2 regions of the Aerococcus sp. Group 1 genome follow, and region 1 is predicted to be linked to the other one. Evidence: predicted binding sites of a transcription regulator. Region 1 holds the regulator's gene; the other holds the start of a gene.
What was found. The regulator HrcA, encoded in region 1, represses chaperone genes, less so after heat shock. The targets are predictions, from matches to a motif close to TTAGCACTCNNNNNNNNNGAGTGCTAA.
Positions count from the first base shown of each region.

Region 2: the regulator HrcA is predicted to act here: its motif matches at 9,748-9,774, upstream of groES (co-chaperone GroES).

Region 1 is NC_015278.1:1,154,568-1,171,392, reverse strand. Features, by position in the region: gene infB (translation initiation factor IF-2) at 1-1,898, shown strand, start outside; gene rbfA (30S ribosome-binding factor RbfA) at 1,920-2,273, shown strand; gene HMPREF9243_RS05395 (ABC transporter substrate binding protein) at 3,064-3,933, shown strand; gene HMPREF9243_RS05390 (ABC transporter permease) at 4,108-4,992, shown strand; gene HMPREF9243_RS05385 (ABC transporter ATP-binding protein) at 5,009-5,815, shown strand; gene HMPREF9243_RS05380 (aldehyde dehydrogenase family protein) at 5,904-7,385, shown strand; gene recQ (DNA helicase RecQ) at 7,588-9,378, shown strand; gene truB (tRNA pseudouridine(55) synthase TruB) at 9,393-10,100, shown strand; gene ribF (riboflavin biosynthesis protein RibF) at 10,331-11,287, shown strand; gene hrcA (heat-inducible transcriptional repressor HrcA) at 11,595-12,665, shown strand; gene grpE (nucleotide exchange factor GrpE) at 12,670-13,332, shown strand; gene dnaK (molecular chaperone DnaK) at 13,354-15,171, shown strand; gene dnaJ (molecular chaperone DnaJ) at 15,243-16,403, shown strand; one part of gene HMPREF9243_RS10295 (IS3 family transposase) at 16,514-16,825, shown strand, end outside.
Region 2 is NC_015278.1:1,840,942-1,857,766, reverse strand. Features, by position in the region: gene HMPREF9243_RS08650 (exodeoxyribonuclease III) at 1-801, shown strand, start outside; gene HMPREF9243_RS10530 (plasmid mobilization protein) at 1,014-1,190, opposite strand; gene HMPREF9243_RS08645 (ISL3 family transposase) at 1,542-2,867, opposite strand; gene HMPREF9243_RS08640 (DUF896 domain-containing protein) at 3,025-3,264, opposite strand; gene tsaB (tRNA (adenosine(37)-N6)-threonylcarbamoyltransferase complex dimerization subunit type 1 TsaB) at 3,445-4,176, shown strand; gene rimI (ribosomal protein S18-alanine N-acetyltransferase) at 4,157-4,819, shown strand; gene rimI (ribosomal protein S18-alanine N-acetyltransferase) at 4,764-5,258, shown strand; gene tsaD (tRNA (adenosine(37)-N6)-threonylcarbamoyltransferase complex transferase subunit TsaD) at 5,236-6,252, shown strand; gene HMPREF9243_RS08615 (DUF503 domain-containing protein) at 6,295-6,576, shown strand; gene HMPREF9243_RS08610 (ABC-F family ATP-binding cassette domain-containing protein) at 6,642-8,591, opposite strand; gene HMPREF9243_RS08605 (redox-sensing transcriptional repressor Rex) at 8,827-9,471, shown strand; gene groES (co-chaperone GroES) at 9,829-10,098, shown strand; gene groL (chaperonin GroEL) at 10,179-11,807, shown strand; gene HMPREF9243_RS08590 (adenylosuccinate synthase) at 11,935-13,221, opposite strand; gene purB (adenylosuccinate lyase) at 13,712-15,007, shown strand; gene HMPREF9243_RS08580 (acetamidase/formamidase family protein) at 15,144-16,046, shown strand; gene iadA (beta-aspartyl-peptidase) at 16,103-16,825, opposite strand, start outside.

The sequences.
Region 1 (16,825 bases):
CCAATAAGAAGAACAATAAAAAGAATCGCCGTAAAAATAACAAACAATCAAAATATGAGGACAAGCATTTAAAACATAATCAACGTAAAAAAGTCCAACATAATAATTCTTCGGCTCCTAGCCGCAAGAAAAAAGAAAGTCCAGAAAAAATTGAATTTACTGATGGCATGACCGTTGCTGAGTTAGCTAAAAAAATCAAACGGTCTCCAGCTGATATTATTAAGAGTTTGATGATGCTTGGTGTCATGGCCAACCAAAACCAAGCTTTAGATTCAGATACTATTCAATTAATTTTAGCTGAATATGGCATTGAAGCTGAAGAAAAGGTTATCATTGATCCTACTGACTTCGATCATTATTTTGAAGAGGCTAAAGAAGAAAAAGCGGATAATTTAAAAGAACGCCCAGCCGTTGTAACCATTATGGGTCACGTTGACCACGGGAAAACTACCTTACTAGATTACTTAAGACACGCTAACGTGGTTGAAGGGGAAGCTGGTGGCATTACCCAACATATTGGAGCCTACCAAGTCCATGCTAATGACAAAGAAATTACCTTCTTAGATACTCCGGGGCACGCGGCCTTCACTACCATGCGTTCACGTGGAGCTGACGTTACCGATATTGTCGTCATTGTTGTAGCAGCTGATGACGGCGTTATGCCACAAACTGTTGAAGCAATTAACCATGCTAAGGCAGCCGAAGTCCCTATTATCGTAGCAGTTAATAAAATTGATAAACCACAGGCCAACCCTGACCGCGTTAAACAAGAATTAACCGAATATGAGTTGATTCCAGAAGAATGGGGTGGCGATACCATTTTTGTTAATATTTCAGCCAAGTTTGGTGAAAATATCGATGAATTACTTGAAATGATTCTCTTAGTGGCTGAAGTTGAAGAACTAAAAGCCAATCCTAATCGCAACGCCCTTGGTTCTGTGATTGAAGCGGAATTAGATGCCCATCGTGGTGCCGTAGCGACTATTTTGGTTCAAGAAGGGACTTTACACCAAGGAGACGCTATTGTTGTAGGAGACACTTATGGACGGGTTCGTACCATGACTAACGACCAAGGTCGTCGGATTAAGTCAGCAGGTCCTTCAACGCCTATTGAAATTACCGGCCTACAAGAAGCTCCTCAGGCAGGCGACCGTTTTGTGGTTTTTGATGATGAAAAGACTGCCAGAAATATTGGTGAACGTCGTGCCCAACAAGCTCAAGAATTACGTCGCCATCAAACCCATAAGGTGACTCTTGATAACTTGTTTGATACCATTAAAGAAGGCGAAATGAAGACCGTTAACATTATTATTAAGGCCGATGTTCAAGGTTCTGTTGAAGCGATTGCCTCCAGTATGAAGAAAATTGATGTTGAAGGCGTTAAAGTTGATATTATTCATGGTGCTGTCGGTGCCATTAACGAGAGTGATGTATCCTTAGCGGCAGCTTCCAATGCAGTTATTATTGGTTTCAATGTCAGACCAACGCCAACAGCTAAAACCCAAGCCCAAGAAGAAGAAGTTGAAATTCGTCTTCATAACGTGATCTACAACGCGCTTCAAGAAGTTGAGGATGCAATGAAAGGTCAGTTAGACCCAGAATATAAAGAAGAAATTACGGGTTATGTAACCATTCGGGAAACCTACCATGTTTCTAAGTTAGGAACCATCGGTGGAGGTTATGTCACGGATGGATATATCGAAAGAAACAGTAAAATTCGCTTAATTCGCGATAATATTGTTATTTACGAAGGGCAATTATCTTCCCTACGCCGTTTTCAAGATGATGTTAAACAAGTTAATAAAGGCTATGAATGTGGGTTGATGATTGAAGACTATAATGATATTAAAGTGGACGATCAAATCGAAGCCTACCATATGGTAGAAGTGAAGCGTTAATATTTAACAAGGAGGGATTTTATGTCTACGAATCGACGTGTAGAGCGAGTTAGCCAAGAAATCTTACGTGAAGTTAACTCGATTCTGCGCAAAGAAGTTAAAGATCCTCGTGTCAAAAATATTACCATTACTGATGTTGATTTAACTGGTGATTTACAAAACGCTACCATCTATTATTCCACCTTATCCGATTCACAAAGTGAACATGAAAAAGTGCAAAAGGGACTTGATAAGGTCAGTGGCTTAGTACGTTCGTTGTTAGGTCAACGCTTACGTATCTATAAGACACCAGAAGTTGTCTTTAAGCGGGATGAATCGATCGAATATGGTCAACGTATTGACCAGTTATTGGCTCAGTTAAATAAAGAAGATTAATATTTCAGAAGCGAGTGTGACAAGCGCGTCAAAGAGCAAGATCGCTGGAAGAAAAATGTGTCAAAATTTTACCACCATTTTCTGAAGTAGCCGCTTGTCCAGAGCTTGAAACACATTTTGAAAAGAGGCTGTGTATCTGTAGGCCTCTTTTTCTTTTAAACTGAAACTTAGAAATGAAATTTTAATAAAAGACTAGCCGAGTGGATTAAGAAATCAGAGCTTATTTTGAAATAATGATCAAGATCGATCAAAATAATAGATCGATTAAAAAAATAATCTCTAAGATTACCCTTATATAAGTCTTTTCGTTCTATTATTTATAAAATAAAATTTTAAATTTAGAAATATAAACTTATGTTTTAAATTAAGAGTTGACTTTACCTTAAAAATTGTTTAATATTACTTCAACAGCTTAAGAAAGGAGCATGTGATCATGTCAGTTAAATATCTTATCAACCAGAGCGCATGCTCTACTTATCAAAATGTACGATTTTACTTTAGCTATTTTAGATAGCGTTTGTACTATGAAACATCATAGATACAAACGTCAAACTCAAGTTTGTATCTATGATGGCTAAGGATCTTAAGCGTGTCTAGCCCTCATAGAATGGATAAATTCTAAATGGGCTATACCACTATTAATATATGCTATTATTCAGCCCATTTAGTTTTTTCCAAACTAGGTGGGCTTTTTTTATACCTTTTAGGGGAGTGATAGTATGGAAGGTCCGTTTAACAGTCAGAAAAATAGAAAGTTAACCCTTATATATAGAATGATGGAGGAAAAATGATGAAAAAATATTTACGTTATCTCACAGCAGGTTTATTAACATGTACATTAGCAGCTTGTTCCAATCAAGGTAATGAAAGCAGTACTGAAAAGGTCGATGTGGGTATTATCCAATATATGGAACACGATTCCCTACAAAGAGCTAAAGAAGGTTTCCAAGATAGCCTGAAAGAGGCTGGTTATGAAGAAGGAAAGAATTTAGCGATTGAATTCCATAACTCCCAAGGGGACCAGTCAAACTTGCAAAGTATTACCCAACAATTAAAAGGGAAAAAGGACTTGATTTTAAGTATTGCTACACCAGCTGCACAAGCTATGCTCAATACTGATAAGGAGACCCCACAATTATTTACAGCAGTAACTGATCCGGTCAGTGCTAAATTAGTTGAGAGTATGGAAAAACCCGGTAAAAATATGACCGGTACCAGTGATATGGCTCCAGTTGGTGATGTCGTCGACTTATTATTAAAGGCTGATCCAAGTATTAAAACAATTGGGATCTTATATAACTCAAGTGAAGTAAATTCAGAAGTGCAATATGAACAAGCCAAGGAATATATCGAATCCAAGGGCTTAAAGGTCGAAAGTATGACAGTGACCTCAACTAATGAAGTCCAACAAGCGACAAAAATCTTAGCAGAAAAAGTAGATGGTATCTACCTCCCAACCGATAATACCATTGCTAACACCATTCAAACAATTGGCAAAGTTTTAATGGAAACTAAGACACCATCCGTAGCCGCTTTCGATGCTGCTATCGAGGGTTCCTTATGTGCCTATGGGGTGGACTTCTACAAATTAGGACAACAAACTGGGAAAATGGCAGTAGATATTCTGAAGGAAAATAAAAACCTAAAGACATTCCAGTAGAAAGTTCTAAGGACCTAGTTGTTAAGGTGAATGATGAAATGGCTGCTGCTTTGGGAATGGATAGTGAAGAATTAAAGGCGCGTTTAAAAGAATAATTTAAATGTTATTCATTAAGTTAAATAAAAATGAAAGATAAATAGCCAGACCAGGCATATTAGAAGAGGTGCAAGAAGAATGGATTTATTGATATCTAGTGTTTCGCAAGGAATGATGTGGTCTATCCTGGCCATAGGGGTATATATTACTTTTAGAATCTTAGGCTTAGCCGACTTATCAGCTGAGGGGAGTTTCCCCTTAGGCGCGGCTGTCTGTGCTAAATTATTAGTCAATCAGGTATCCCCTTTATTAGCGTTTCTAGCAGCACTTCTAGCAGGCGCTTTGGCTGGCTTTCTAACCGGTTTCATGACCACTAAGATGAAAATACCGGCCCTCTTGGCAGGGATCTTAACTATGACCGGACTTTACTCCATTAACTTAAGAGTCATGGGGCAAGCCAATACTCCCTTACTAGGAGAAAAAACCTTGTTAACTTCAATAGAGAACTTAGGTATATCGACAACATGGTCACCATTTTTACTAGGCTTATTAACCGTCATGGTTATCATTTTAGGACTTGTGATTTTTATGGGAACTGAGTACGGATTAGCTTTAATTGCAACTGGTGATAATGCTTTAATGGCAGAAGCTAACGGGATTCGGACGGACCACGTGCAATTAGTGGGTTACATGATTTCTAATGCCTTGATTGCTCTATCAGGGGCTTTAATCGCTCAGTATAACGGCTATGCTGACTTATCAATGGGAACCGGAACCATCGTCATTGGTCTAGCTGCCATTGTGATTGGCGAAGTTTTATTAAGCCAAGTAAAATTACCAAGTCGTTTATTTTCAATAATTTTGGGTGCGATTATCTATCGAGTAATTATCGACTTAATCATGAAATATATTCCGATTTTACCAAGTGATATCAAGATACTATCCGCCATAGTATTGGCAATTATCCTATGGGGCCCACAAGTAGAATGGAAGACTAAGAAAAGCGCTCGCTTAAATGATTAAAGGAAGGAAAATAATCATGAATGAATTAGTTCAATTAAAGAATTTAAATAAGGTATTTCAAACGCAATCGAGTAAACCCCATCAAGTCATTAAAAATTTAAATCTCTCCATTAAGGATAACGATTTTATCAGTGTCATTGGCAGTAACGGCGCCGGAAAATCAACCATGATGAATCTTATTGCCGGAACGATTCCCTTAAGCTCGGGGCAGATTTATTTAGAAGACCGTGAAATTTCTGCTTTACCAGCTTATAAACGTGCAAAAATGATTAGTCGGGTCTTCCAAGACCCACAAATGGGTACAGCCAAATCCTTAAGCGTGGAAGAAAACTTAGCCATTGCTTATAAGCGAGGACACAAGCGCAGCTTTCAAATATCTATTACAAAAGATATGCGTGAAGAATTCCGTGCTCGTCTAAGCACCTTAGCTATGGGCTTAGAAAACCGCATGCAAGAACGGGTAAGCTACTTATCGGGGGGACAGCGCCAAGTGTTAACCTTACTGATGGCTGTCTTACAAACGCCAAAACTATTACTTCTTGACGAGCATACGGCTGCCTTAGATCCGCGCACAAGTGCAATGGTAATGTCTTTAACCCAAGACTTGGTCAGCGAGTATCAATTGACTACCTTAATGATCACCCATGATATGAATGATGCGCTAGCTTATGGCAATCGTTTAATCATGCTTCATGACGGTCAAGTAGTGGTTGATATCTCTGGAGAAGAGAAAGAAAATTGTAGCATTGACGACTTACTACAACTTTTCCATCATAATGTAGGTGAAAGTCTTAATAATGATGAGTTATTACTAGCTAACTAAGCAAAGCCAAATTCTTTTAATGAAAGCGCTTTTTAGGTATACTGAAATTAAATTTTTAACTGTATTTTGAGATGAAAGGGAGATAACAATGGATATTAAAAACCTTAAACTTGAAAAGCGTTATCAATTGTTAATTAATGGTGAATGGACTAATGGCAGCGGTCAAGAGACGATTGAAGATTATAGCCCGGCAAATGGCGAAAAATTAGCTGAAATTACCGATGCTACTGAGGAAGATGTCAATCAAGCTGTTGCAGCTGCCCGCCAAGCCTTTCCTAAGTGGGGCAGAACGGATGTCAAAGAAAGAGCTAAAATTCTTAATCAAATTGCTGATGTTATCGAAGATAACCAAGAGCGTCTGGCTCTAATTGAAACCATGGACAACGGTAAGCCGATTCGAGAAACAGCAGGGGCTGATATTCCTTTAGCAGCTGACCATTTTCGTTACTTTGCTAGTGTTATCCGTAGCGAAGAAGATCACTTTAAAATGCTTGACGACAATACCTTATCCATGGTTCTCCGGGAACCAATTGGCGTTGTCGGCCAGATTATTCCTTGGAACTTTCCCTTTTTAATGGCAGCTTGGAAAATAGCGCCAGCCTTAGCAGCAGGGGATACTATTGTATTAAAACCCTCCTCTTCCACTTCTCTAAGCATCCTAGAGTTAGCTAAGTTAATTAATGATCTCTTACCTAAGGGGGTTTTAAATATCATCACTGGAAGTGGATCAAAGAGTGGGGAATACCTCCAACACCACCCAGATATTGATAAAATTGCCTTTACTGGATCAACTTCGGTTGGCCGCCAAGTAGGAATTTCAGCTGCTGAAAACCTCATCCCAGCAACCTTGGAATTAGGTGGAAAATCGGCCAATATTTTCTTTGAAGATATGGATATGGAACAAGCCCTAGAAGGAGCTCAATTGGGTATCTTATTCAATCAAGGGGAAGTGTGCTCAGCAGGTTCACGAATTTTAGTGCAAGAATCGATCTATGATGAATTTATCGGTCGCTTAAAAGAAGAATTTAAAAAGGTGAAAGTTGGTTTGCCTTGGGAAAAAGACACTCAACTTGGTGCCCAAGCTAGTCAGGCTCAACATCAAAAGGTGAGCGAATATATTCAAGTGGCTTTAGATGAAGGAGCTGAAATTATAAGCGGTGGCCATTCAGCATCAGAAGGAGACCTTGAAAAGGGCTATTATTTTGAACCTACTTTATTATTAGCAGACAATAGTATGCGGGTGGCTCAAGAAGAAATTTTTGGTCCCGTTGCTACTGTGATTAAATTCAAAGATGTTGAAGATGCCATCCGTATTGCTAATGATAGTGATTATGGTTTAGCAGGCGGTGTTTTCACTAAAAACTTAGACACAGCCTTTAAGGTAGCTCGTGGAGTAAGAACAGGACGAATTTGGATTAATACCTATAATAGCTTTGAAGCTGGGGCACCATTTGGAGGCTACAAAGATTCAGGGATTGGTCGAGAAACCCACAAAATGATTCTTAATGCCTATACCCAAGCGAAAAATATCTATATTAATTTAGCTGATGGCAGATCAGGAATGTATTAATTATTGGATCAGTTGATCTCTGAAGAGCTAGAAAAGCTAATTAAATAGTAAAACAACAAGGACTAGAAGTGCGACTTCACTTGGTTAAAGAGACAAGTTGTAGCACTTCTAGTCTTTTTTTCTTTGCATCTTAAAGGTGAAATATCCCTAAGTCTCTAGAAAATTTGTTATAATAAAAAACGTGATGGAGAGGGAGGTTTTTATGCTAATTGAGCATGCTTTGGAAAAATATTTTGGCTATAAAACGTTTCGCCCCGGACAAAAGGAACTCATTGAGAGTATTCTAGCTGGTCGCGATAGTTTGGGGATTTTACCCACTGGCGGAGGCAAATCAATTTGCTATCAATTACCTGCTTTAATCTTACCTGGTATTACTTTAGTAATCTCTCCTTTAATCTCATTAATGAAGGACCAAGTAGATAGTCTTAATGAACACGGAATTCATAGTGTCTATCTCAACTCCAGTCAATCCAGTGAGGATTATTTTGCTGTCCTGGATAGGATCCATTCTGGACAAGTCAAGCTGATTTATGTATCACCAGAAAGGTTAAAGAGCGAGTCTTTTCTACAATTAGCTAATGACTTACCCTTAGATCAAATAGCTATTGATGAAGCCCACTGTGTTTCCCAATGGGGACACGACTTTAGAGCCTCTTACCGAGAGATTGCTAACTTTATTGACCAGTTAAGTCATCGACCGGTTGTGAGTGCCTTTACAGCCACAGCTACCAATCGGGTTCAACAGGATATTATTCATCAATTGGCTCTTGAGAATCCCTATGTCCTCATTAATTCCTTTGATCGTCCCAATCTGACTTTTGAGGTTATGGAACCAGAATCAAAGAAGAAGACTGTAATTGATTTAATAGATAAAGAAGAAGCAGCTATCATTTATGCTTCTTCTCGAAAAACTGTTGACCGTTTGAGTGAATGGTTAAGAGACCAAGGACTTCCGGTGAGCGCTTATCATGCGGGAATGAGCCCAGCGGATCGTATGGCTTCGCAAAATGACTTCATCTATGAGCGTACTAATATTATTGTGGCAACCAATGCCTTTGGGATGGGAATTGATAAACCTGATGTTCGGCAGGTGATCCATTACAACTTGCCCACTAATTTAGAGAGTTACTACCAAGAAGCAGGCCGGGCAGGCAGAGACGGCTTGCCGGCTAGAGCCATTCTTCTCTACAGCCCCAAGGATATCTTGACCGCAAAATTTTTAATTAGTCAAAGCAATGATCCCACTAGTGAAGGTCGTTTAAATGATATGATTAATTATGCAACGACCTCTTCCTGCTTGAGACAACACATTTTAGCCTACTTCGGTCAGGAAGCTCCTGACCATTGCCAAAATTGCTCCAATTGTTTGCAGCAAGTGAAAAAGGTTGATGTCAGCCGAGAAGGACAAATGATCCTCTCTTGTATTGTTAGAATGGCTTATCCTTATGGCATGACCCTAGTCACAGATGTCTTAAAAGGGAAAAAACTTCAAAAAATTAAAGACAAACATTTTGACCAATTATCAACCTACGCTTTGTTAAAAGATATGAATGAGCAAACCATTAAGAATATTATTTCTCAATTAATTTCTGAAGGGGCCTTGGCGGTTAATGAATATAAGGGACTTAGCCTTACGGAAAAGGCGCTCCCAATTCTAAAAGGAAATAAGTGCCTTTATATTAAAGAATCTGCCTATATTCGATCAGAAAATAAAACGAAGACTAGTCAGAAAGCTCAATCACTGACTGATCATTTATCGCCAGAAGATGAAGAATTATTTGAAGCACTTCGTGAATTACGCTATAGTTTAGCTAGTGAAGAAAATGTTCCTGCCTATATTATCTTTAATAACCAGAGTCTCCTTGATATGGTGGAAATAAAGCCTAAGAACTATCAGGAATTTCTTGATATTAGCGGAGTAGGCCCAGTAAAGGCAGATAAATATGCAGATGACTTCTGTCAGTTAATTGAAGATTTTGTAAGTATTAAATAATAGGAGGTGAAGCTATGGATGGCATAATTCCTTTATGGAAGGAAAGAGGGATGACTAGTCACGATTGTGTCAATGCCTTACGTAAATTGTTAAAGACCAGACGGGTGGGCCATACCGGCACCTTGGATCCCAATGTGAGCGGCCTTTTGCCTATTTGTGTGAATAAGGCGACAAAAATGGCTAATTGGATCACTGATAAGGAAAAGGTCTATCAAGGAGAAATTACCTTAGGCTTTCAAACAGAAACAGAAGATTTGGACGGAAAAATTGTTCGCCAAACGCCTGTGAAAGAAGCTGTCGATGGACAGCTTATTCAAAAAGCTATGGATAGTATGTTAGGTACAATTACTCAAGTCCCTCCCATGTATTCGGCTGTTAAAGTTAACGGCCGAAAGTTATATGACTATGCCCGTCATGGTGAAAAGGTTGACCGCCCGAAAAGACTGGTTAATATCTATGAATTTGACCTTCTAAAGCCCTGCCGATACGATCAAGACCAGCAAGTGCAAAGTTTTAATTTCCGCGTCCGTTGTGGCAAGGGGACCTATGTGAGGACCCTTGCTTCAGACCTAGGAGAGTCACTAGGCTATGCTGCGACCATGACTGACCTTATTCGGATAGCCTCAAGCCCCTTTACCCAATCACAATGCTTTACTTTATCTGAAATTGAAGATCAAATTAGTCAAGGAAAAATGATTTTATTTTTCCCATCGATTTTTTAATCCAAGACTTAGCTCATATAGAGATTAGTGGCAAATTAGAAAAACTCGTCAGCAATGGAGCGGTTCTAAACAAAAATAATTTGGTCGAAGAATATCGAGACCAATTGCCGGTGGCTTTTTATGGCCAGCAAGGTCTCATGGCTATTTATGGACAACATCCTAGTGATGAAGAACAAATGAAACCGTTAAAAATGCTGATATAACTGATGACTTTAACAATGAGGTGTCTTATGCAAGTAATAACCATTCATCATCCCATAGATCAGAATCTTAAAAATAATGAGGGTATCGTTTTAGCTTTGGGTTTTTTTGATGGCGTCCATCGTGGCCATCAAGCAGTGATTAAAGCTGCAAGGAAGGAAGCCTTCAAACGCAAGCTTCCATTAGCAGTGATGACATTTAATATTTCACCTTTAATTGTTAATCAAGACCTTCACCCTAATCAAATGAAATACCTGACGCAAAATCAAGAAAAGATGCTTTTGCTTGAGACTTTTGGGGTAGATCGGGTTTACTTAGTTGATTATACCAGTGCCTTTTCTAATCAAAGTCCCAAAGCTTTCGTTGATAATTATCTGGTTGGCTTAAATGCTAAGGTAGTTGTTGCGGGCTTTGATTATACCTATGGTGCTAAAGCCATAGCCAATATGAAAAACTTGCCAGACTACGCTGAAGATCGCTTCAAAATTATTGAAGTCCCCGTATTGAATGAAAATAATAATAAAATTGCTTCCAAACAGATTCGCAAGGAGCTGACTGAGGGATCACTGGAAGAAGCGAACCAGGCTCTGGGCTATCCTTATTTCTTCCGTGGTTTAGTCATAAACGGCTTTAAACGAGGTCGTACCCTAGGCTTTCCAACGGCTAATATCTATACCCAGGCCAGTACTTTAATTCCCAAAGTGGGTGTTTATTTGGTTCAATGTCAGATCAACCATCAGCTATTCTGGGGGATGGCTTCCATTGGATATAATGTCACTTTTGGTGATGATAATGACAAGACCATTGAAATTAACTTGTTTGATTTTGAATCAGAAATTTATGGTGAAGAAATGCTGGTATTTTGGTACGAATATTTACGGGGTGAAAAGAAATTCTCTAGTGTAGAGGCTATGGTGGAACAGTTGAATCAAGATAAAAGTGACTGTCTAAGTCGTCTACAAAAATATGAAAATTATCAAAATTAAATTCTCTAAAAGTTGGTATCAATTTTGCCAACTTTTTTTATTTTGTCATTTTTGTATGAGGCTAGGGACCGATTCAAGGTAAACGTTGAGTCGCTAGTAAGTCATCACTGCCAGCTGTTATTACTAAGTAAGGGCTATCTTTTAACTTTATCTATGAAATCGTTTTGTTAAAGGTCAAAATAGGAATTGAATTGACTAGGAAATCCTTTGAAAAACAGTTTGACTTTTATTGACATATGCACTTAACCATGTTAGTATATAAATATGTTAGCAGAAGGAGCTGTCAAGTGCTAAAAGAGGTGATAAGATGTTAAGTAAAAGACAAATTATTATTTTAAAAGCGATTGTTGACGCCTATAGTCAAAGTGAAGAACCGATTGGCTCTAAATCGATTCTAAAACTGACTGGCCTTGAGGCAAGTTCTGCAACTATTAGAAATGATATGGCAAAACTTGAAAAACTTGATTTGATTAAAAAGATGCACTCGTCTTCCGGAAGAGTGCCAACTGAAGCCGGCTACCGCTTCTACATTAATTATATTCTTCCCAAGAACGGTGGAATTATCGATAGTGGATTAAGTGAAGCGGAAAATGAAAAGGTGAGTGAAATATTTCAATCACCTTACTTGGCTTTAGATGAAATTGTCAATCGCTCAACTGAACTATTAGCTGAGCTAACTAACTATGTGGCGATTTCTTTAGGACCCGACGCTTACCATTATCATTTAGCGGGCTTTCGCTTTGTACCGGTAACTAGCCGGCAAGTGATGCTTGTCTTAGTGACAGAAGAAGGGACAGTGGAAACGCAAATCTATCGTTTGCCAGACAGTGTATCTATGGAAGCTTTAGAGGATATGGCAAATATTATTAACCGTGATTTAATTGGTTTAAGTCTTCCTAGCGTTCTTGTACGCCTTAAAAGTAACTATATGTCCTATTTTGATGAATCAATTCGACGTTTACTTTATGAAGGAAGTATAATCGAAGATTTACTTAAAAAAATTGATGCCTCACGCGTCTTTGTTAAAGGTAAGGCAAATCTTTATAATCATCTCTATCAAAGTGATGCTTATCAACAGGTAGAGAATTTAAATCGTCTATTTGCTAATCCTAACTTATTAGATACACTCATTGATCCGGGTGATCAAGGGATTCAAGTGAAGGTAGGTAAGGATATGCAGGCTGATGGCCTCAATCGTTTATCTATTATGGCTACCAATTTTGTTGGTGGTAATAATGATCAACAAACGATTTCTGTGGCTATTCTCGGCCCAGAAAATATGTCTTACCTGCGTATGGCTCAACTATTTCAAGGTGTGAGACTACAGCTCAATCACTATATCGATTCATATTATAAAAATGATAAAGAGGAGGGGTAAACAGATGAGCAAAGTTCATGATAAGAACAATCAGGATGTTGACCCAGAAAATATACATGAAGATGAAAAGTTAGTCCAGGATAAAAACAAGGCTCAAGATTTGGAACAAAATCAAAATAATAAAGCCGATAAGGATAATGAGCCAGAAAACCTGGCTGATGATGAGAAAAATAAAACCGCAGATGAAGATAAAGAAGTCCATGAGAATGATAAAGAGAGTGAACTTCAAAGTATAAAGAAAGAACTTGAAGAAAAAAATGATCAAATTCTTCGCTTATCTGCAGAAATTAAGAATATTCAAAGAAGAAATAATAAGGAAAGACAAGATGCTGCTAAGTACCGTTCCCAACATTTAGCTGAAAAACTCTTAGGTGCAGTTGATAACTTAGAACGGGCCTTGACTATTGAAGCAGATGATGAAGCGAGTCGCAGGATGAAACGCGGCATTGAAATGGTATTGGAAAGTATTCAAAGTGCCTTTAATGATGAAGAAATAAAAACGATTGATCCTAAAGGCGAAAAGTTTGATCCTAACTTCCACCAATCTGTTTCATCTGTTCCTGCCGATGACGGTCAAGTATCAGATACTATAGTTGAAGTCTATCAAAAAGGCTATGTCATCAAAGACCGTGTCTTAAGACCAGCTATGGTAGTCGTTGCACAATAATAAAAAAGGAGATAATAAATAATGAGTAAAATTATAGGAATTGACTTAGGAACTACAAATTCTGCCGTTTCAGTATTAGAAGGTGGAGAACCAGTAATTATTACTAACCCAGAAGGCAATCGTACTTCACCCTCTGTAGTAGCTTTTAAAGATGGCGAAATTCAAGTAGGAGAAGTCGCTAAACGCCAAATGGTGACAAACCCGAATACAGTTGCTTCGATTAAACGTCATATGGGGGAATCCGGTTACAAGGTTCATGTCAATGACAAAGATTACACCCCAGAAGAAATTTCTGCTATGATCTTACAATACCTAAAAGGCTACGCTGAAGATTACTTAGGAGAAAGTGTAAGTAAAGCTGTTATTACTGTTCCAGCTTACTTTAATGACGCCCAACGTCAAGCAACCAAAGATGCTGGTAAAATTGCTGGCTTAGAAGTTGAACGGATTGTTAACGAACCTACTGCAGCTGCTTTAGCTTATGGTTTAGACAAAGATGATAAAGACGAACAAATCCTAGTCTTTGACCTAGGTGGCGGGACCTTTGACGTTTCTGTCTTAGAACTCGGTGACGGAGTCTTTGAAGTTTTATCTACTGCCGGTGATAATAAATTAGGTGGGGATGACTTTGACCAACGCATTGTGGATTACTTAGTTGAAGAATTTAAGAAGGATAATGGGATTGATCTTTCCAATGACAAAATGGCTATGCAACGTCTAAAAGATGCTGCAGAAAAAGCGAAAAAGGATTTATCCGGAGTTACCTCTACACAAATCAGCCTACCATTCATCTCTGCTGGTGAAAGTGGCCCATTACACTTAGAATTAACCTTAACTCGGGCAAAATTCAATGAACTTACTGATGACTTAGTTGACCGGACTACTAAACCTGTTCAACAAGCCTTAGCTGATGCTGATTTATCCAAGTCAGATATTGACCAAGTGATTTTAGTTGGTGGTTCTACCCGTATTCCTGCAGTGGTTGACCATGTTAAAGAATTAACTGGTCAAGACCCACACCGTGGTGTTAACCCTGATGAAGTGGTTGCTATGGGTGCTGCTATTCAAGGTGGTGTGATTACTGGTGACGTTAAAGACGTTGTCTTACTCGACGTTACGCCACTATCCTTAGGTATTGAAACCATGGGTGGAGTCTTTACCAAATTAATTGATCGGAACACGACTATCCCAACGTCTAAATCTCAAGTCTTTTCAACGGCTGCAGATAACCAACCCGCTGTAGATATCCACGTCTTACAAGGTGAACGTCCTATGGCTGCTGACAACAAGACTTTAGGTCGTTTCCAATTAACTGATATTAACCCAGCTCCTCGTGGTGTCCCTCAAATCGAAGTGAAATTTGATATTGACAAAAACGGGATCGTTAATGTTTCAGCCACAGATAAAGGCACCGGTAAGGAACAAGCGATTACCATTCAATCCAATTCTGGTTTAACCGATGAAGAAATTGACCGCATGATGAAAGATGCTGAAGCTAACGCTGAAGAAGATAACAAGCGTAAAGAAGAAGCAGAATTGAAGAATGAAGTTGAACAAATCATCCATCAAACTGAAAAAACTACTAAAGATGTTGAAGGCAAAGCGGATCAAGCAGATATTGATAAAGCCAACCAATTAAAAGACGAACTAAAGGCTGCCCAAGAAGCTGGAAATACTGATGAGATGGAAGCTAAGAAGGACGAATTAATGGAAGTTCTTCAACAATTAACGGTAAAACTTTACGAAGCAAATCAAGCAGAAGGCCAAAGTGAAAATCAAGATAATAATGATGATGGTACTGTTGAAGGTGACTTCGAGGAAGTAAATGACGATAAATAATCGACTATAGTAGGCTTGTCCCTGTCTTAAGGCAGGGACAAACTATTGTATCGAGGATAAGGGGGTAAAATATGGCTAAAGGAGATTACTATGACATTTTAGGTGTCAGTAAAGACGCCAGCCAGAAAGATATCAAGCGTGCTTACCGTAAACTAGCAAAAAAATACCATCCTGACTTAAACCATGATCCCGGTGCTGAAGAAAAATATAAAGAAGTAACGGAAGCATATGAAGTTTTAAGTGACGAAAATAAACGGAAACAATACGATCAGTTTGGTCATGCTGGTGCAAATGGTGGCTTCGGTGGCTTTGGCAATGGAAGTTATCAATCCTACTCAGGACAAGGTTTCTCTGGCTTTGAAGATATCTTCGATCAGTTCTTTGGTGGTCAAGGTGGCTTTGGTGGCTTTGGCTCATCTGCTAGTCAACGGTCTAGGACTGCACCTCGCCGTGGGGACGACTTACAATACACCATGGATTTAAGCTTTGAAGAAGCTATCTTTGGTAAGGAAGAAACGATCTCATATAAACGTGAAGAAGCTTGCCAGGTATGTGAAGGCTCTGGTGCTAAGCCGGGAACGTCCAAGAAAACTTGTCCAACCTGTAATGGCCAAGGGGTAGTTCAACAAGTAAGAAATACCCCATTTGGACAAATGGCTAGTCAAACCACCTGTAGCCAGTGTCAAGGTGAGGGTAAGATTATCGAAGACCCATGTACTAATTGCCAAGGAAGCGGTCGAGAAGAGAAGACCCATACGGTTAAAGTGAAGGTTCCAGCCGGTGTAGAAGATGGGCAATCGATTCGTCTTTCCGGACAAGGTTCAGCTGGCTACAATAAGGGGCCAGCCGGTGACCTCTATGTGGTCTTCCGGGTAGCTAAAAGCAATATCTTCCAAAGAAAAGGGTCGCAAATTAGTATTGACTTGCCTCTAAACTTTGCCCAAGCCGCTCTGGGTGATGAAGTTGAGGTTCCAACCGTTCACGGCAAAGTTAACCTTAAAATTCCTGCTGGTACACAAAGTGGCGATACCATCCGTTTACGTGGCAAAGGCGCCCCAGTCTTAAACCGTGACCGCAATGGAGATCAATTAGTAAATATTAAGATCATCACACCTAAACATCTAAATGATAAACAAAAAGCTGCTCTTCGTGATTTTGCTAAAGCATCAGGTAATAATATTACTGAAGAAGAGAAGAATTTCTTTGATAAAATTAAGGATGCCTTTTCATAAAGGCAGTCTTGCTAATTAAAACGTATTTAATCTTAATTAAAAAAACCGTGACCCTTTTGTAGTGACCCCCAAAAGTTGGACTAAGAATTCAACTTTTGGGGGTTATTTTTATGTCTAAATATTCATTAGAATTTAAACTGAATTTAGTAGGAGACTATATTGCGAAAAAAGGAAGTTATCGAACCTTAGCTAATAAAGCAGGAATAGATCCTTCTATTTTACGAAGGTGGGTTAATAACTATTATGAATTTGGTGTAGATGGTTTAAAGAAAAGGCGGACTCAACAGGTTTATACTGTTGAATTCAAATTAAATGCGATAGAATTGTATGAAAGTACGGAAATGAGTTATCGCGAATTGGCCAATTCATTAAACATGAATAATCCAAGTCTAATCGCTAATTGGCGAAGAGCTTATCATGAA
Region 2 (16,825 bases), 690 kb from region 1:
ACTAGTGATTCCAATCGGGCCCAATTGTCACGCCAAGTCCTAGAGACCATTGACCAATATGATCCGGACCTTATTGCTATACAAGAAACCAAACTATCCGCCAAAGGGCCTACAAAAAAACATCAAGAAGCCTTGGAAGAATGGTTCCCTGACTATAATAACGCTTGGGTGAGTTCCGTCGAACCTGCCCGCAAATCCTATGCCGGAAACATGGTTCTCTATAAGAAATCCCTTGAACCAATCATTACTTATCCTAAGATAGGGGCACCGGAACCTATGGATAGTGAGGGACGGATCATTACCCTTGATTTTGGTGCATTTTACTTTACCCAAGTCTATACCCCTAATGCGGGAAATGGGTTGAAACGGTTGGCTGAACGTCAGGTTTGGGATGAGAAGTATGCCCAATACCTCAGTCAACTGGACCAAGAAAAGCCCTTGATAGCGACGGGTGACTTTAATGTGGCTCATAAGGAAATCGACCTAGCCCATCCGGAAAATAATCATAAGTCAGCCGGCTTTACCGATGAAGAACGGTCTGGTTTTACCAAGTTATTGGACCAGGGCTTCACGGATACTTTCCGCCATATTCATGGTGATGTCGAAGGCGTCTATAGCTGGTGGGCACAGCGGGTCAAAACCAGTAAAATCAATAATTCAGGCTGGCGGATTGACTATTTCTTGGTCAGTGACCGCATTGCCAACGCCGTGGAAAAGTCGGAAATGATTGATTCCGGTACCCGCCAAGACCACACCCCAATTTATTTAGAAATTTCTGACGAAATAAAAGCAAGGGCTTAGTTTTCTGTTTGTTAAGTAGTTAAGCGGCTGAGCGAGTAGGAGCTCTGTTCGATAGTTCCCGCAGATGCGGGGGTGATCCTTGGAAATATAAAAAGTCATTGCCTAAGCACGACATGCTTGTAAAGTTATCTAATTTATATAATGTTTCTATTGACTATTTATTGAGACAAACAAAAAGCTAGTTATTAAAAAAGCCTAATATATAAGTAAGATTATTGGTGGTCTTTGTCTTTGTGTACTAAGGTCATGAGGTAATCGGTCATGCTGAGGCCGTGTTTTTCGGCTTGAGATGATATAAGTTCTTTTTCTTCTGGCGATAGGTTTAATTTAAATTGTATATTTCGTTTTCGTCCTGTAGCTAGGCGACCTGGTCGTCTCTTTTTGGTCATGTTGTCACCTGCTTTCGTGCGTGGTATAATAATAGCAAAGGTTGGGCGCACAAGGCGCCCGTTTGGTAAAGCTACTACAGCATTGCTATAAGTTGGATTAAGGCTATTATTAAGCTAATAATTGCCGTTATCAAGCCAATATAAGCTATTCTTAATGGTTCTCTGTCAAATAGTGTTGATAGGAATTTTTATAATTAATGTCATATCAGAAATGGTATGGCATTTTTTAATAGCTTCTGATAGGTGAAAAAGGGTACGATTAAAAGGCCTCTTGTTTCTTATTTTTTCGCCGTAGGCGAAGACAGAGAGTGAGAAAGCAATATTATAAATAATGAATAAATACCACAAAGATTATGCTGCTTCTGAAAAAGTGAGTGAACGAGGTTGGAAATCATTACATACCAAGCGAGAAGCCATTATTATACGTATTCTTAAATGATCAAAACGATGGTAGCCATAACCTGTGCGCTTGATCAGTTTCGTTTTATTGTTCATTCCTTCTATTGGACCGTTAGACAAAGTATACGTTAAAGCTTCACAAATACCTTCTTGATATCTTTCTAAGGTTTGAAAAATAGTTCGTACTCTACGTGGAAAAGTGTACTTCTTGACTTCAATGAGTAAGTCTTTAAATGACTGAATGTCATGGGTATAAATACTGTATTTTAGGCGATTAACATAGGTATAGGTACGTGACAATTCGGGAGATAAATTGATGAGGTAATCGACAATCATCTGTTCTGAAACGAGACCGTCAAAAAGTCGATGTGTATATAAGTTTTTATAGTCAAGTTCCCATTCATTTTTTAAAGGTAACTTCCATAACTGTTTTAATTTGCGATAATCACGTGGTGATTGATAGCGAATATGATTCATCAGTTGAATACGTACGGAGTTGATTGCCAGATTAAGATGTTGAATAACGTGAAAACGATCAAATAGTATCTTTGCATTAGGGAAACAAGCGCGGATAACTTCAATATAAGGGCTATACATATCAATCGTAACTATTTTGACAGCTTGTCGACTTTTGTAAGAAAAACGCATAAAGTAGTGGATTAATTCGTTCTTTTGTCGATTTTCAACAATATCAATTAACCGATGGTTTAGGGGATCAATAAAAATAAAGCTCATCGCGCCACTAACATTTTTCACTGATTTAAATTCATCAAAAGAAAGGCACTGGGGCAAATAATTAAATTTAGGTAGTAATGCTTTCCCTCTTTCTTCTAGAAGACGAATCACCGTCGATACAGAAACATTGTGTTGTTTACCGATAAGAGTCATCGCTATCGTTTCACTAAGAGCAAAAGTAATCGCAGTTTTTAGCGCTTTAGAAATATAGCAATTAGCTGCCACTATGGGGGTTTCAGTATTAAAAGTCCTTTGGCAGTGCTTACAAAAGAAACGTTGCTTTTTAAGACGCAAAGTAACGGGTTGACCTCCATTAATGGTCGTTAGTAAGATATCGCTTGAATAAAATCCATTTTTAACGATATCAGCTTGTGATTCGTTGATATGTCCGCAATGGGAACAGTGAGAAGGATGGTTAGTTAAGGTTCCAAAAATAACCTTATGAATGATATTATTTTTCTTTTCCTCCACTACTTTATCTTCAATTTCAATATTTTCATCTTTTATATTAAAGAGATTTTGTATACAATTAGATTGAGTCATGGAATCCGCCTTTCTGTGTTTTGGATTGTATTTTCAGTATAGGCCTTCCATGGCTTTTTGTGTATCAAAAAATGGTGCCAATGAAGAGCCGTTGGCTCCCATCAACACCAAATATTATAGAACCGTTTATTTTTATTCCTTCAGCGGTATCAGATAATTATTTATTTTGTCCTTTACCGTGATGCTCTGCTTGAGCTTGTTTGAGTTTTTCAGGAGTAATGTCGGTACCTTCGGGATCGATGACTTTGGTATTCATCATGATGTTTTTGAAGTTACCACGGAAGATCTTCAAGTATTCTTGACGAAGTTTTGCTTGTTCTTCCTTTTCTTCGGCAGTTAAACCATCTTCTTTTTGTTTTTTAGCGAGTTCATTAATGCGTTTGAGTAATTCGTCCATGTTAAGACCTCCTTTAATCTTGGTCTCTTGACCATTAGCTATTTGCAGCTAGTACAATATACCAAGGATTTGATGGACCTGCAACTTTCTTGCTTCTTCGTGTCAAGCTAGCACCTAGCCCCATTTATATAATAATGTTAGAATAGACCTACATGAGTTTGAAGCACAAAGGGGATTATCATGCGAACATTAGCTATCGATACATCGACGGTTTCTATGAGTATTGCTCTGATTGAAGATCAGACGACCAAAATGGAAATTACCACTAATACCAAAATTAAACATTCTAAGGCTCTTTTACCTTTGATTAAGCAATTGTTTACCACAGTTGCTTGGGAAGTGAAGGATCTTGACCGGGTAATTGTTACTCGGGGACCAGGATCCTATACGGGACTTCGAATTGGAGTGACTACTGCCAAGACCTTAGCCTGGACCTTAAATATTCCACTTTATTCAGTCACTAGTTTAGAAGCTATTGCCGCTAATGCAGCAGTTGAAGATGGAATAATTTGCCCTTTAATTAATGCCAGACGGCAAACTGTTTTTGCTATGGCTTATGACAGTAAGGGACAAGCTCTTGGGGGATTGAACTTAGGCCACTACCGCTTAGCGGATTGGTTGAACCAGTTAAAGGCGGCTTATCCAACAGTGCCCCTGTACTTCATTAGTACAGATATCGACCAATTCCAAGAAACCATTCAAGAATACTTGGGCGACCAAGCCCAGCTACTGCCAGCAGAAAAAGGGGTTATCCATGCGCCGAGCTTAGTGAACTTAGCTCTTCAAAAGGAAGATGTGGCTACTTTCTTACCGGAGTATGCCAAACTGGCGGAAGCTGAAGAGCGCTGGGAGGAAAAGCACCCTCAAGAAGCCCAAGCAAACCGAGGCCATTATGTGGAAAGAATGCTTTGATCGCTGGCTGTTTCAGCTGGGCAATAAAATTACCCAGTTATTTGCTGATGAACCCGGCCAGGCTCTGAGTCAGCAGATCGATTTGGATAAGGCCACATTGACTTACGGCCTAGACCAGGAGCTTGATTTAGCGATATCCGATTCGGAGTGGATTGACCAAATGGTGGCTTTGGAGCGGGCGGCTTATGATGGGCATCAGATGTGGTCCAAGAAGGATATCTATAATGACATGCTTTACAATCCGTCAACTTTTTACCTACAAGCCTTTAAGGAAAAAGAACTGCTGGCCTTTGTAGGTTGTCGGCGGGACAAAGAATCGATTCATATTTCGAATTTAGCCGTACTACCTAGCTACCAGTCCTTAGGGATTGGGTCCAAGCTCTTAGACTTGGTCAAACACTTAGCTCCTGAGCTGGAACGCGACTCGATAACCTTAGAAGTGCGTTTATCCAATCAAGGGGCTCAGAAATTTTATCTACGAGAGGGGTTTAAGGCAACGGGAAAGATGGAGCGTTATTACCGTGATAACCACGAAGACGCCCTCACCCTGACTTGGCAAAATGAAGCCCACCAGGTTGCCCAAGAAGATGAAGCAAATCATAGTCTACCACCGACCGGAGGCCAAACAGATACCCGGGATTAGTCAGCAGGTGTTGGCTTTTTACCAGGAGGCTTTTGACCATATGCCTCACATCGCCAGGGATTGGTTGGAACGGGGCTTAGCCAGTCCGCGACTCTATTTATTCCTCTTGCTAGATGAAAAGCAAGTCGTCTTAGCGGCAGCTACTTTTCAATTATTGGCTGATGAAGGGGAATTATTGCATTTTGCAGTCAGCCCCCAAAGAAGGCGCCAGGGCTTGGGGGCCTTCCTTTTGACTCAAGCCCTGGTCTACTTAGAAGAACAAGGCTTAGCCCGTTGTTTCTTAGAAGTCCGTGCTCACAACATCCCCGCCCAGGCCTTGTATGAGAGCCAGCGTTTTAAGTGTATTGACCAACGCGAAAACTATTACCAAGATAATCATGAAGATGCAAAAGTTTATTTATGGGAGAGATCGACCAGTGACAACAATATTGGGAATTGAATCAAGCTGTGACGAAACCGGTGCAGCGATCGTTATTGATGGCAAAGAGATGAAGTGTAATGTCGTTGCCACACAAATTAAAAGTCATATGCGTTTTGGTGGGGTAGTCCCAGAGATCGCTAGCCGCCACCATGTCGAGCAAATTACTCAGGTGATTGATTATGCCATGAAGGAAGCGAACGTGACCTGGCCCGAGATCGATGCTGTGGCGGTCACCAAGGGACCTGGCTTAGTGGGGTCTTTACTGATTGGGATCACTGCGGCTAAAACTCTGGCCTTTGCCCATGATAAACCCTTAATTGGGGTCAACCATATGGCGGGTCATATCTACGCCAATAATATTTCTGATCAAATGGTTTTCCCTTTATTAGCCTTAGTGGTTAGTGGGGGACATACTGAATTAGTCTATATGAAAGAAGACGGCCACTATCAAAAAATTGGCGATACCCGTGATGACGCTGTGGGGGAAGCCTATGATAAGGTCGGCCGTATTTTAGGGGTTCCTTATCCTGGGGGCAAACGCATGGATGAAATGGCCCAAGAAGGTCAGGCCATTTATGACTATCCCCGCCCCATGATCAATGAGGATAATTTTGACTTCTCTTATAGTGGTCTGAAATCTGCGGTCATTAACCATGCTCATAATGCTGAACAAAAGGGAGAAAAATTAAATCCCAATGATGTGGCAGCCAGCTTCCAAGCAGCAGCCGTGGAAGTCTTAGTGACCAAAACCATGCGGGCGATCGCTGCTTATCCGGTTAAACAATTAGTGGTTGCCGGAGGCGTGGCGGCTAACTCTGCACTTAGAAAAGGCTTAGAAACTGAGCTGGCCAAGGAGCACCCTAATGTGCGCCTGTCCTATCCACCCCTGAGTCTATGTGGGGACAATGGGGCAATGATCGCAGCGGCTGCCTACCCGCAATACCAAAAGGGCGACTTTGTCGACTTGGACTTGGATGCTAATCCTGGTTTAGACTTGGGTGATGAAAATTAGTTGAGGCTAAGTTGATTTTGAGGAAAATTTAAAGGCGGAAAGATGGTCTTACTCGGTCTAGAAGTGACTTTTATTATTGACCAATCTTATACGCTAAAGGACAAACGCCGGATCGTCAAAAGTATGATCGAACGAGCCCAACAGCGTGAAAAAATGACTGCCGCTGAAATTGCTGACTTGGGCCTAGTCAATCAAGCTGTTGTCGCTTTTGGCTTGGTGTCTAATTCATACAGTAAGAGTCGGCAACGCTTGCTTAATTATCTTGATAAAATTGAAGAATGGTATCCCATTGAGGTGATTCATACGGAATGGTATGAAGGCTAAAAGAAAAGGTATGCTCACAGGAGGACTTAGTCTTGAGTCCTGGTGTAGGCATACCTTTTTTATCTTTATTGGTCAAAACTTTCCAACTGACTTTGAACGACTTCCCATTCCTTAAAGAGTTCTTCTTGGCGGGCTTGCTTTTCTTTAAGGGACTGGTCGAGTTGGTTTAATTCGTAGTAATTTTGTAAAATATCAGGGTCAGTCATTTCTTCTTGGATCTCTGCTATTTCTTCATCTAAGCCTTCAATACTTGCTTCGATTTTCTCGCTTTGTCGTTGGAGTTTTCTTTCTTCTTTTTGGCGTTCCTTACGATTTTGATAGGCTTGGGCGGACTGGCTGGGTGCTGGCTTTTCTTCAGTAAGACTGGCTTGATTTTCTTTGTTTTCTTCTTCTAGCCGTGCTTCCTGCTCGGCCTTTTTATTGAGATAATAATCATAATCGCCCAGGTAGAGAGTGGAACCCTCCGGACTGATTTCAAGCACTTGGGTAGCAATCCGATTAATAAAGTAGCGGTCGTGACTGACGAAGAGTAGGGTCCCATCATAGGCAATCAGGGCATTCTCGAGAATTTCCTTAGAGTCGATATCCAAGTGGTTGGTCGGTTCGTCGAGGACCAAGAAATTATCATGGTTAAAGGAGAGTTTGGCGAGGGCAAGCCGGGCCTTCTCTCCCCCGCTCAGCATAGCTACCGATTTTTCCACGTCTTGTCCGGAAAAGAGGAAAGACCCCAGGATGGTACGAATGTTTTCCTCGTTAATGGTCGGATGGTCATCCCAAAGTTCGTGGAGGACATCCTTATTGCTGTGGAGTTTGGCTAATTCTTGGTCATAGTAGCCAATAGTCACGTTGGCGCCATAGTGAATTTTCCCTTTGATGGCAGGAATTTCTTGGATAATGGTTTTTAAGAGGGTAGATTTGCCCACGCCGTTGGGTCCCACCACTGCGATAGCTTGTTGTTTTCTAATATCCATTTCAATCGGATAGGAAAGTAAGTGATCATCGTAACCAATGCCTAAGTGGTCGGCAGTAAGGACCACATTGCCACTGGACTTGTCGGTTAGGAATTGAATGTGGGGACTTTTTTCGTCTTGCTTAGGCTTTTCGATTTTGGGCATCTTTTCGAGTTGCTTACGCCGACTCTGGGCCATCTTGGTGGTCGAAGCCCGGACCAGGTTACGAGCCACATAGTCTTCTAACTTGGCGATTTTCTTTTGTTGTTTATCATAGGCCTTTTGCCAACTTTCGAGGCGGACGGCTTTTTCTTTGAGATAGAAGGAATAATTGCCCTTATAATATTCCATACTGTATCCGGTCATTTCATAGGTCTCGTTGGTGACATGGTCTAGGAAATAACGGTCGTGGCTAACGATTAATAGGGCTCCAGGATAAGAAGGCAGGTAGTCTTCGAGCCATGTCAGGGTTTCAATGTCTAAGTGGTTGGTGGGTTCGTCAAGGATAAGAGTATCGCGTTTTTCGAGGAGGACCTTGGCCAGGGCTAGCCGAGTCCGTTGACCACCAGATAACTGATTGATGGGTTTGTCGTAATCTGACTCGGGAAATTGAAAGCCGTGGAGGACCATGCGGATTTCGGAATCATAGCCATAGGCGTTGCTTTGGTTGACTTCTTCTTGTAATTGGTCATAGCGTTTGAGAGCCTCTTGGTAGGATGCTTCATCCTGGGCATCGGCCAAGTCTTGAGCGGCTTGCTCAGCATGGTGGATGAGGGCGATGGATTCTTTAAAAACCGACCGCATTTCTTCATAAATTGTCCGTTGACTATTCTCAATGGCAGCATGTTGGTCCATGTAGGCAATGGTCTTGCCCTTAGCCCGGGTGACTTGCCCTTGGTCGGGTTCCTCAATGCCCGCTAACATTTTTAGTAGGGTGGATTTGCCGGTACCGTTTCGCCCGACTAAGGCAGTGCGACTATTATCTTGGATGGTCATTTGGACATCTTGGAAAAGAATATCGGAGCCAAAACGTCGCATGAGTTTTGATCCTTGTAGTACAATCATTGGATCCTTTCCTCCTAAATCGTTTATTATTGTCTTCACTAGTGTATCACATTTTATCGGCAGATATTTTTTGGCTTTGTGAACTTTCCCTTAGAAAGGGGCGGTATTATTCACAAAGTTTTAAAATTAATGAAAATTAGCTGAAAAGATTTATGTGATTTTTTCACAAAGTTCTTTTCATTTTATGATTTAGGTGATAAAATGTATTTGATATCTTGTGAAAAGGAGTGGAAACATGAAGGAAATTCCACGTGCAACGGCTAGGCGGTTACCGCTTTATTACCGTTACTTGCATAATTTTAAGAATATGGGTAAGACACGGATTTCTTCCAGTGAACTCAGTGAGGCGATCAAAGTGGATAGTGCCACTATTCGTCGGGATTTCTCACATTTTGGTGCCCTAGGGAAGCGTGGTTATGGTTATGATGTTGAAGCTCTCTTGGACTTCTTTAGTCGCCAACTCTACCAAGACCGCCTCACCACAGTTGCTTTAATCGGGGTGGGTAATTTAGGGAACGCCTTATTAAATTATAACTTTAAACGGACCAATAATATTCGGATTGGGGCGGCCTTTGATATTAATCCTGAGATTGTAGGAACAGTCCACAGTGGGGTACCGGTTTACCCAATGAGTGAATTAAAGGAACGGATTCAAGAAATGGAAATTCTGATTGCCATTATGACCGTTCCGGAAAAAGTCGCTCAAGATACCGTGAGTGAATTAGGAGAAGCTGGTATACAAGGCATCTTGAACTTTACTCCGGTGGTTTTAGATGTTCCTGAAGATATTCATGTCCAAAACGTCGATTTAGCCAATGAGCTGCAAACCCTGATTTACTACATTGGTAATCGAAATGGTGAAAATAAAAAGAAAGGTTAGTCGAACTAGCAAAAGTTAGCAGGCCCTAACTTGAAGATCAGGTCTAACTTTTGTCAGTCGCTTAGTAAAGTCCTCTTAATTGAGGGCTTTTTTCTTGTCATCAATAGTAAAAATCAAAGAATAAAGAGTTTAATCTAACTTAATTTCCTAACTTTAAGGGCATATACTTTTAAATGACATTTTATATTTTTAAAGTTATAAAAGTAAAAAAGGTCAAAAAAAGTCAACAAATCACTTGATTTATAGTTAGAAATGTTTTACTATAAATATTGTAAGTTAGCAGTCGGAGTTGATGAGTGCTAACAAACCATTAAAAGTGTTATTAATTAGTAAGAGAAAGTTGGAGGGATATTTTAAATGTTAAAGCCGTTAAATGAACGTGTGATTATTCAAGTCCAAGAAGAGGAAGAAAAAACTGCTTCTGGCATCGTTTTACCATCTGCTGCTAAAGAAAAACCTCAAGTAGGTCAAGTGGTAGCCGTTGCTGATGCTACTGATGACTACACCCCTCAAGTTAAAGTGGGTGACCAAGTTATTTTTGAAAAATATGCAGTAAGTGAAATCCGCTATGAAGGGGAAGATTACCTCATCATTAAAGAAAAAGATTTAACTGCTGTAGTTGAATAATCATTGACTGAACTTCGACAATCAACAAAAAAACATTGAATTCTCGATCATGTTTAGATTTAAAATAGGAGATAGATAGAATGGCCAAAGATATTAAATATTCAAGTGATGCAAGACAATCTTTAGTAGAAGGTATTGATAAATTAGCTAATACCGTGAAAGTAACCTTAGGACCTAAGGGACGTAATGTTGTCTTAGAACGTAGCTATGGTTCTCCATTAATCACCAATGACGGGGTGACTATTGCTAAAGACGTTGAATTAGAAGATCACTTTGAAAATATGGGAGCTAAATTAGTTTCTGAAGTCGCTTCTAAGACCAATGATGTTGCCGGTGACGGGACAACTACCGCTACCATCTTAACTCAAGCCCTCGTCCATGAAGGCTTTAAGAACGTGACAGCAGGGGCAAATCCTGTGGGTATTCGTCGTGGGATGGATCAAGCTATCCGCAAGGCAGTAGAAGCTTTGAAAGAAATTTCTGTTCCAGTGAATGCTAAAGAATCTATTGCTAACGTTGCGGCAATTTCTTCCGGCGACCAAGAAGTTGGTCAATTAATTGCTGACGCTATGGAAAAAGTAGGCCAAGATGGTGTTATTACTATTGAAGAATCACAATCCATGGACACTGCCTTAGACGTTGTTGAAGGGATGCAATTTGACCGCGGTTACTTATCCCAATACTTTGTAACCGACAATGATAAGATGGAAGCTGTTCTCGATGATCCTTACATCCTTCTCACTGATAAGAAGATTTCTAATATCCAAGATATCCTTCCATTATTAGAACAAATCGTACAACAAGGCAAATCCTTATTATTAGTGGCCGACGATGTTGAAGGTGAAGCGCTTCCTACTTTAGTCTTGAACAAGATTCGTGGGACATTCAATGTCGTTGCTGTGAAAGCGCCTGGCTTTGGTGACCGTCGTAAAGAACAATTAGAAGACTTAGCTGTTCTTACCGGTGGGACAGTCATTACTGAAGATTTAGGTCTTGAATTGAAAGACACCAGCATTGATCAATTAGGTCAAGCTGCCCGCGTAACCATTACTAAAGACGATACCACCATTGTTGAAGGTAAGGGTAACAAGGAACAATTGGAACAACGTGTGGCTCATATCAGAAAACAAATTGAAGAAACTACTTCTGACTATGACCGTGAAAAATTACAAGAACGTCTTGCTAAATTAGCTGGCGGGGTTGCCGTTGTTCGCGTGGGTGCAGCGACCGAATCTGAACAAAAAGAACGTAAATTACGTATCGAAGACGCTTTAAACGCTACTCGTGCTGCGGTTGAAGAAGGTATCGTAGCTGGTGGTGGTACTGCCTTCATGAATATCCAAGACAAGGTGAAAGAAGTCGTTGACTCCTTAGAAGGTGACGAACAAACTGGTGCAGACATCGTGGTTCGTGCCCTCGAAACCCCACTACGTCAAATCGCTGAAAATGCTGGTCTAGAAGGTTCTGTCATTGTGGAACACATTCACGATAAAGACCAAGGTGTTGGTTACAACGCTGCTAGCGGTGAATGGGTAGACATGATTTCTGATGGTGTGGTTGACCCAACCAAGGTGTCACGTTCTGCTTTACAAAATGCAGGCTCAGTAGCTGGTTTGATTTTAACTACTGAAGCAGTTGTTGCTGACCATCCAGAAGAAAATGCAGGAAATGATGCAGCTGCAGGAGCAGGCGCACCAGGTATGTATTAATCCGAAAACTGAATAGGATAAAGATTGAAAAGCGCTTGGGATTTTCCCAAGCGCTTTTTCACAAAAAAGTAAGCTCAGATTAAGGAGATCTTCCTCAGTCAGAGCTTACTTTTTCTCTTTATCATTTTTACCAAATATTATCTAAGATTAAGGTTTGGGTTCGGTCAGGTCCCACTGACACTGTGGCAATGGGGGCCCCTACGATTTCACTGATGCGACGGACATAAGCTTTAGCATTTTCGGGAAGTTGGTCGAAGTCTTGACAGCTAGTTATGTCTTCTTTCCAGCCAGGTAAACTTTCATAGATGGGTTGACATTGAGCCAGGTAGCGCAAGTTAGCGGGGTAGGATTTGGATACTTGACCATTAGGGGTTTGGTAGCCTACACAGACCTTGATTTCATCTAGGCCAGTTAAGACGTCTAAACAGTTCAAGGAAAGCTTGGTTAAACCAGAAACCCGGCGAGCATGGGCCGTCACCACCCCGTCGAACCAACCTACCCGGCGTGGACGTCCAGTAGTGGTACCATATTCATGGCCAACTTCACGGATGCGGTCCCCAATAGCATCATGCAATTCGGTTGGGAAGGGACCGTCACCTACCCGAGAGGTATAGGCCTTCATTACTCCGATAACCGTATTGATTTTGCTTGGACCAATCCCACAACCGACTGTAGCACCACCGGCAATGGGGTTAGAGGAAGTCACGAAGGGATAGGTCCCATGATCAATATCCAGTAAGACCCCTTGGGCCCCCTCAAAAAGAATGTTTTCCCCTTGGTCATAGGCATCATTCATCAATAAGGAAGTATCAGTGACATATTTTTTCAGTTTTTGGCCATATGCTAGATATTCCTGGTAGATGGTGTCGTAGTCTAATGGCTCTTCGTCATATACCTTGGTTAGGAGTTCGTTCTTGACTTGAATTTGTACAGATAACCTTTCCGCGAAAGTTTCAGGGTCAATGAGGTCAGCCATCCGGATACCATTACGAGCAATCTTATCCATATAGGCAGGGCCAATCCCTTTTTGGGTAGTACCGATCTTATTGTCGCCTTTACGTTCTTCATCCAAGCGGTCGATCAGTTGATGGTAGGGCAAGATCACTTGGGCCCGTTCAGAGATGCGGAGGTTTTCACAAGAGATTCCTGCTTGGCGCAAATAGGCCAATTCTTCAAGTAAAGATTTAGGGTTAACAACCACGCCATTTCCGATCACACTCAGCTTATCTTCTGAAAAAATTCCTGAGGGAACGAGGTGGAGCTTAAAAGTTTGCTGGTTGAATTGGATCGTGTGGCCAGCATTATCTCCGCCTTGGTAACGGGCAATAATATCGGCTTGGCTACTGAGATAATCGGTGATTTTACCTTTCCCTTCGTCGCCCCATTGAGTACCTACAACAACAACTGATGGCATATGACTTCTCCTTTGTCTATTCGAACTTAATAGTGTCTTCTTCATGTAAGCTTGTGGTTTAACACCCAAAATATTATACCGCAATTTTTTTGAAGAAAACCTTTTTTAGGCTCTGACCTTTTTAATAATAAAAAAGTCCTTGCTTGCCCTAAAAAATAGCATACATTTATAAAGTAAGAGTGCGACAGTCACAACGAAGGACGAAACCATTGGAGAAAACTATCATAAGCTTAGCTAGCCTGAGCGTTGACAGTTTTTAGTTGGGTTTGACTTAGCAGACTTGGAGTGATTTCACAAGTCAGAAACAAGCGGATATTTCGCTTTTATTCTGACTTGCTCCAATCATCCAAGCCTAGGCGCCAAGTCTCACACCCTGTGTGAAATGGACGTTCGTCCTGTGACTGGAGCAGGTTTAAACAGAGTGCGACAGGCGCACCAGAAGGCAAGAAGCACAAGGCAGAAGAAACTGCCAGAAAAGGAGTCAAAGCAGATGATTAATCGCTATACCCGTCCAGAAATGGGACAATTGTGGTCGGATGAGAACAAGTACCAATCGTGGTTGGAAGTGGAAATTTTAGCTGTTGAAGCTTGGGCTGAATTAGGAGAAATCCCCCAAGAGGATGCCCAAGCAATTCGTCAGCGGGCCAAGTTCGATGTCAACCGTATTTTAGCGATTGAAGCTGAGACCAAGCATGATGTGGTGGCTTTTACCCGCTGTGTTTCGGAGTCATTGGGCGAGGAGAAGAAATGGGTCCATTATGGCCTGACCTCGACCGATGTGGTGGATACAGCTTATGGTTACCAATTAAAGCAAGTGAATGACCTCCTCCGCCAAGACTTAGATGATTTCTTAGCGATTCTTAAAAAACAAGCGCTCAAATATAAAAATACCCTCTGCATGGGACGGACTCATGGGGTCCATGCTGAGCCAACAACTTTTGGTTTAAAAGTGGCCCGTTGGTATAGTGAATTTAAACGTCATCGTGAACGTTTTGAACATGCGGCTAAGGGCGTCGAAGCGGGAAAAATTTCTGGTGCAGTGGGGACTTTTGCTAATGTTCCCACCCAAGTGGAAGCCTATGTTTGTGAACATTTAGGGATTCGTGCCCAAGAGATTTCGACCCAGGTCTTGCCACGTGACTTGCATGCAGAATATATTTCAGTCTTAGCCCTAATTGCTACCGGAGTGGAAAATATGGCGACTGAAATCCGCCACTTACAAAAGTCAGAGGTCAGAGAAGTGGAAGAATACTTTGCTGCGGGACAGAAGGGTTCCAGCGCCATGCCCCATAAGCGCAACCCCATTGGTAGCGAGAATGTCACTGGTTTGGCCCGGGTAGTGCGTGGGCACGTGGTGACTGCTATGGAAGATGTCAGTCTCTGGCATGAACGGGATATTTCCCATTCCTCAGCCGAGCGGATTATTTTACCCGATACCACCATCTTAGTGGACTATATCCTCCATCGCTTCGGTAATCTTTTAGCTAATCTGACGGTCTTTCCAGAAAACATGAAGCGCAATATGCAGGCCACCCACAATTTGATTTTCTCCCAACGGGTGTTGTTAAAATTAATTGATGCAGGTCTTTCTAGGGAGGCGGCCTATGATTTAGTCCAACCCCTAACCGCTAAGTCTTGGGACCAAGGTCTTGATTTTAAAGGCTTAGTCGAAAATAATACGAAAATTCGCCAGTCTCTTGACCAAGCGGCCATTGATGATGCCTTTGATCCGGCTTATCACTTGCGCCGAGTGGATGAAATTTATGCACGTTTGGGATTAGTCTAGTTGGTTATTTTTAAATAATTTCTTTTTCCTGCTCCAGTTATCCTCTAACATGCCATTGAAAACGTTTACTATTTATAAGCAATATGAGATGATAGGTCTATATAAAATCTTAAATAGACATAATGGAGGTAGGCTTATGCATATTACAAAAGATCACTATGTGTTCTCTATGGACAAGAACCATGAACCCATTGCTAAGGTAGCTAGTGGCCAGCGTTTGCAGGTTGATGTCTGGGATTGCTTCAAGGGCAGTGTCCAGGATGAAAAGGACTTAATTTCTGGGATTGATTTTAATGAAATTAATCCAGCAACTGGTCCGATTTATGTGGAAGGCGCTCAACCAGGCAATGTGCTGAAAGTGACTATTCATAGCATTGATTTAGATCCCCAAGGAGCCATTATGACTTCTCCAGGGCTCAACAAATATTTCTCCAAGGAAATTACTGAAGAAGAGACAGCCATCTGTAAGGTCAGTGAAGACCAAAAGACCTTTGACTATTACGGAGCAACTTTCCCGGTTCATAAGATGATTGGTGTGATCGGAACAGCACCCAAGGACGAAGCGGTGGCTACTGGATTGCCTGACTTACATGGTGGCAATATGGATAACAATCAAATAAACGAAGGCTCTGTGGTTTACTTGCCTGTGGAGGTCGAAGGAGCGCTCCTGGCTTTAGGTGACATGCATGCTGCCATGGGTGATGGCGAGATTTGGGGCAGTGGTGTTGAGATCGGTGGCTCGGTTGACCTAACCGTTGAAGTCCTCGAGTCCTTCCCTTGCCCAACGCCTTTTGTGGAAACGGACCAGGCTTATTATTCTTATGGCGTCGGTGAAGACTTTGAAACGGCAGTTGTCCAAGCCAATGACCGGATGGCAGAATTTCTCATGGCTCAAACCGGCTTATCCTATAATAAAGTTGGCATGTTCATGACCTTTTCCGCTCATTTAGAATCTTGTCAGATTGTTAACCCCAATATTTCCATGCGCGTTCGGGTCGATAAGGCCAGTTATGAAAAGTTAAAGGATGTTAAAGAGTAAGCCTAAGTAAAAAGAGCCTGGGACATAGGTCCCAGGCTCTTTTAATTCGGCCTTCTTTAGGCATTTTCGAAGGTACCGTATTTAATGATTTCTTTGTTTTTAATCATTATTTCTGACATGGCAATCACGGTATCGATGGCTAGACTGTCTTCATCTAAGAGCAGGATATCCGCATCCCGTCCCACTTCTAACCGGCCCTTATGGTTAAGTTTTAGGATACGGGCAACGTTAGAGGTGACTGCTGGGAGGGCCTTTTCAAGGGCAATATTTTCTCTTTGAACAGCTTCTTGAATACCGACCAAGAGTGACTTAGCACTGCCCACACCAATACGGAGGAAGTTGCCTTCTTCATCGAAGCGAGGCAGACTCCCCTGACCATCAGAACTCATGGTAATGCAGGATTCATCTAAGCCTTGGTCAAGGACTTGTTTGAGAACCGTTCTAAAAGGAATTTCCCCGTCTTTTTCATAGGTCATATCAGGGTCTTCACTACCCGTAATGTCAAAGGTTCCACCACGTTTGGCGAAGGCAATGGCTTCGTCAACCAGTTCCTGGCTCCGGCCACAGTGGGTCGGCAGGAAGGTGGTGACTGGAATATCGGTTTCATCTAAGGCCTTAAAGAGGAATTCTAGTCGGCCCTTGTTGGGTCCCACATGGCAGTTGACCACGCCGGCCTTACCTGCTAATAAACCACCAGTCCGGGTATCGGCTGCGGCATGGGCAAATTGTTCAAAGGTTGGTGCCCCATTGCGGTGGTCGGAAATAGCAATTTCACCAAT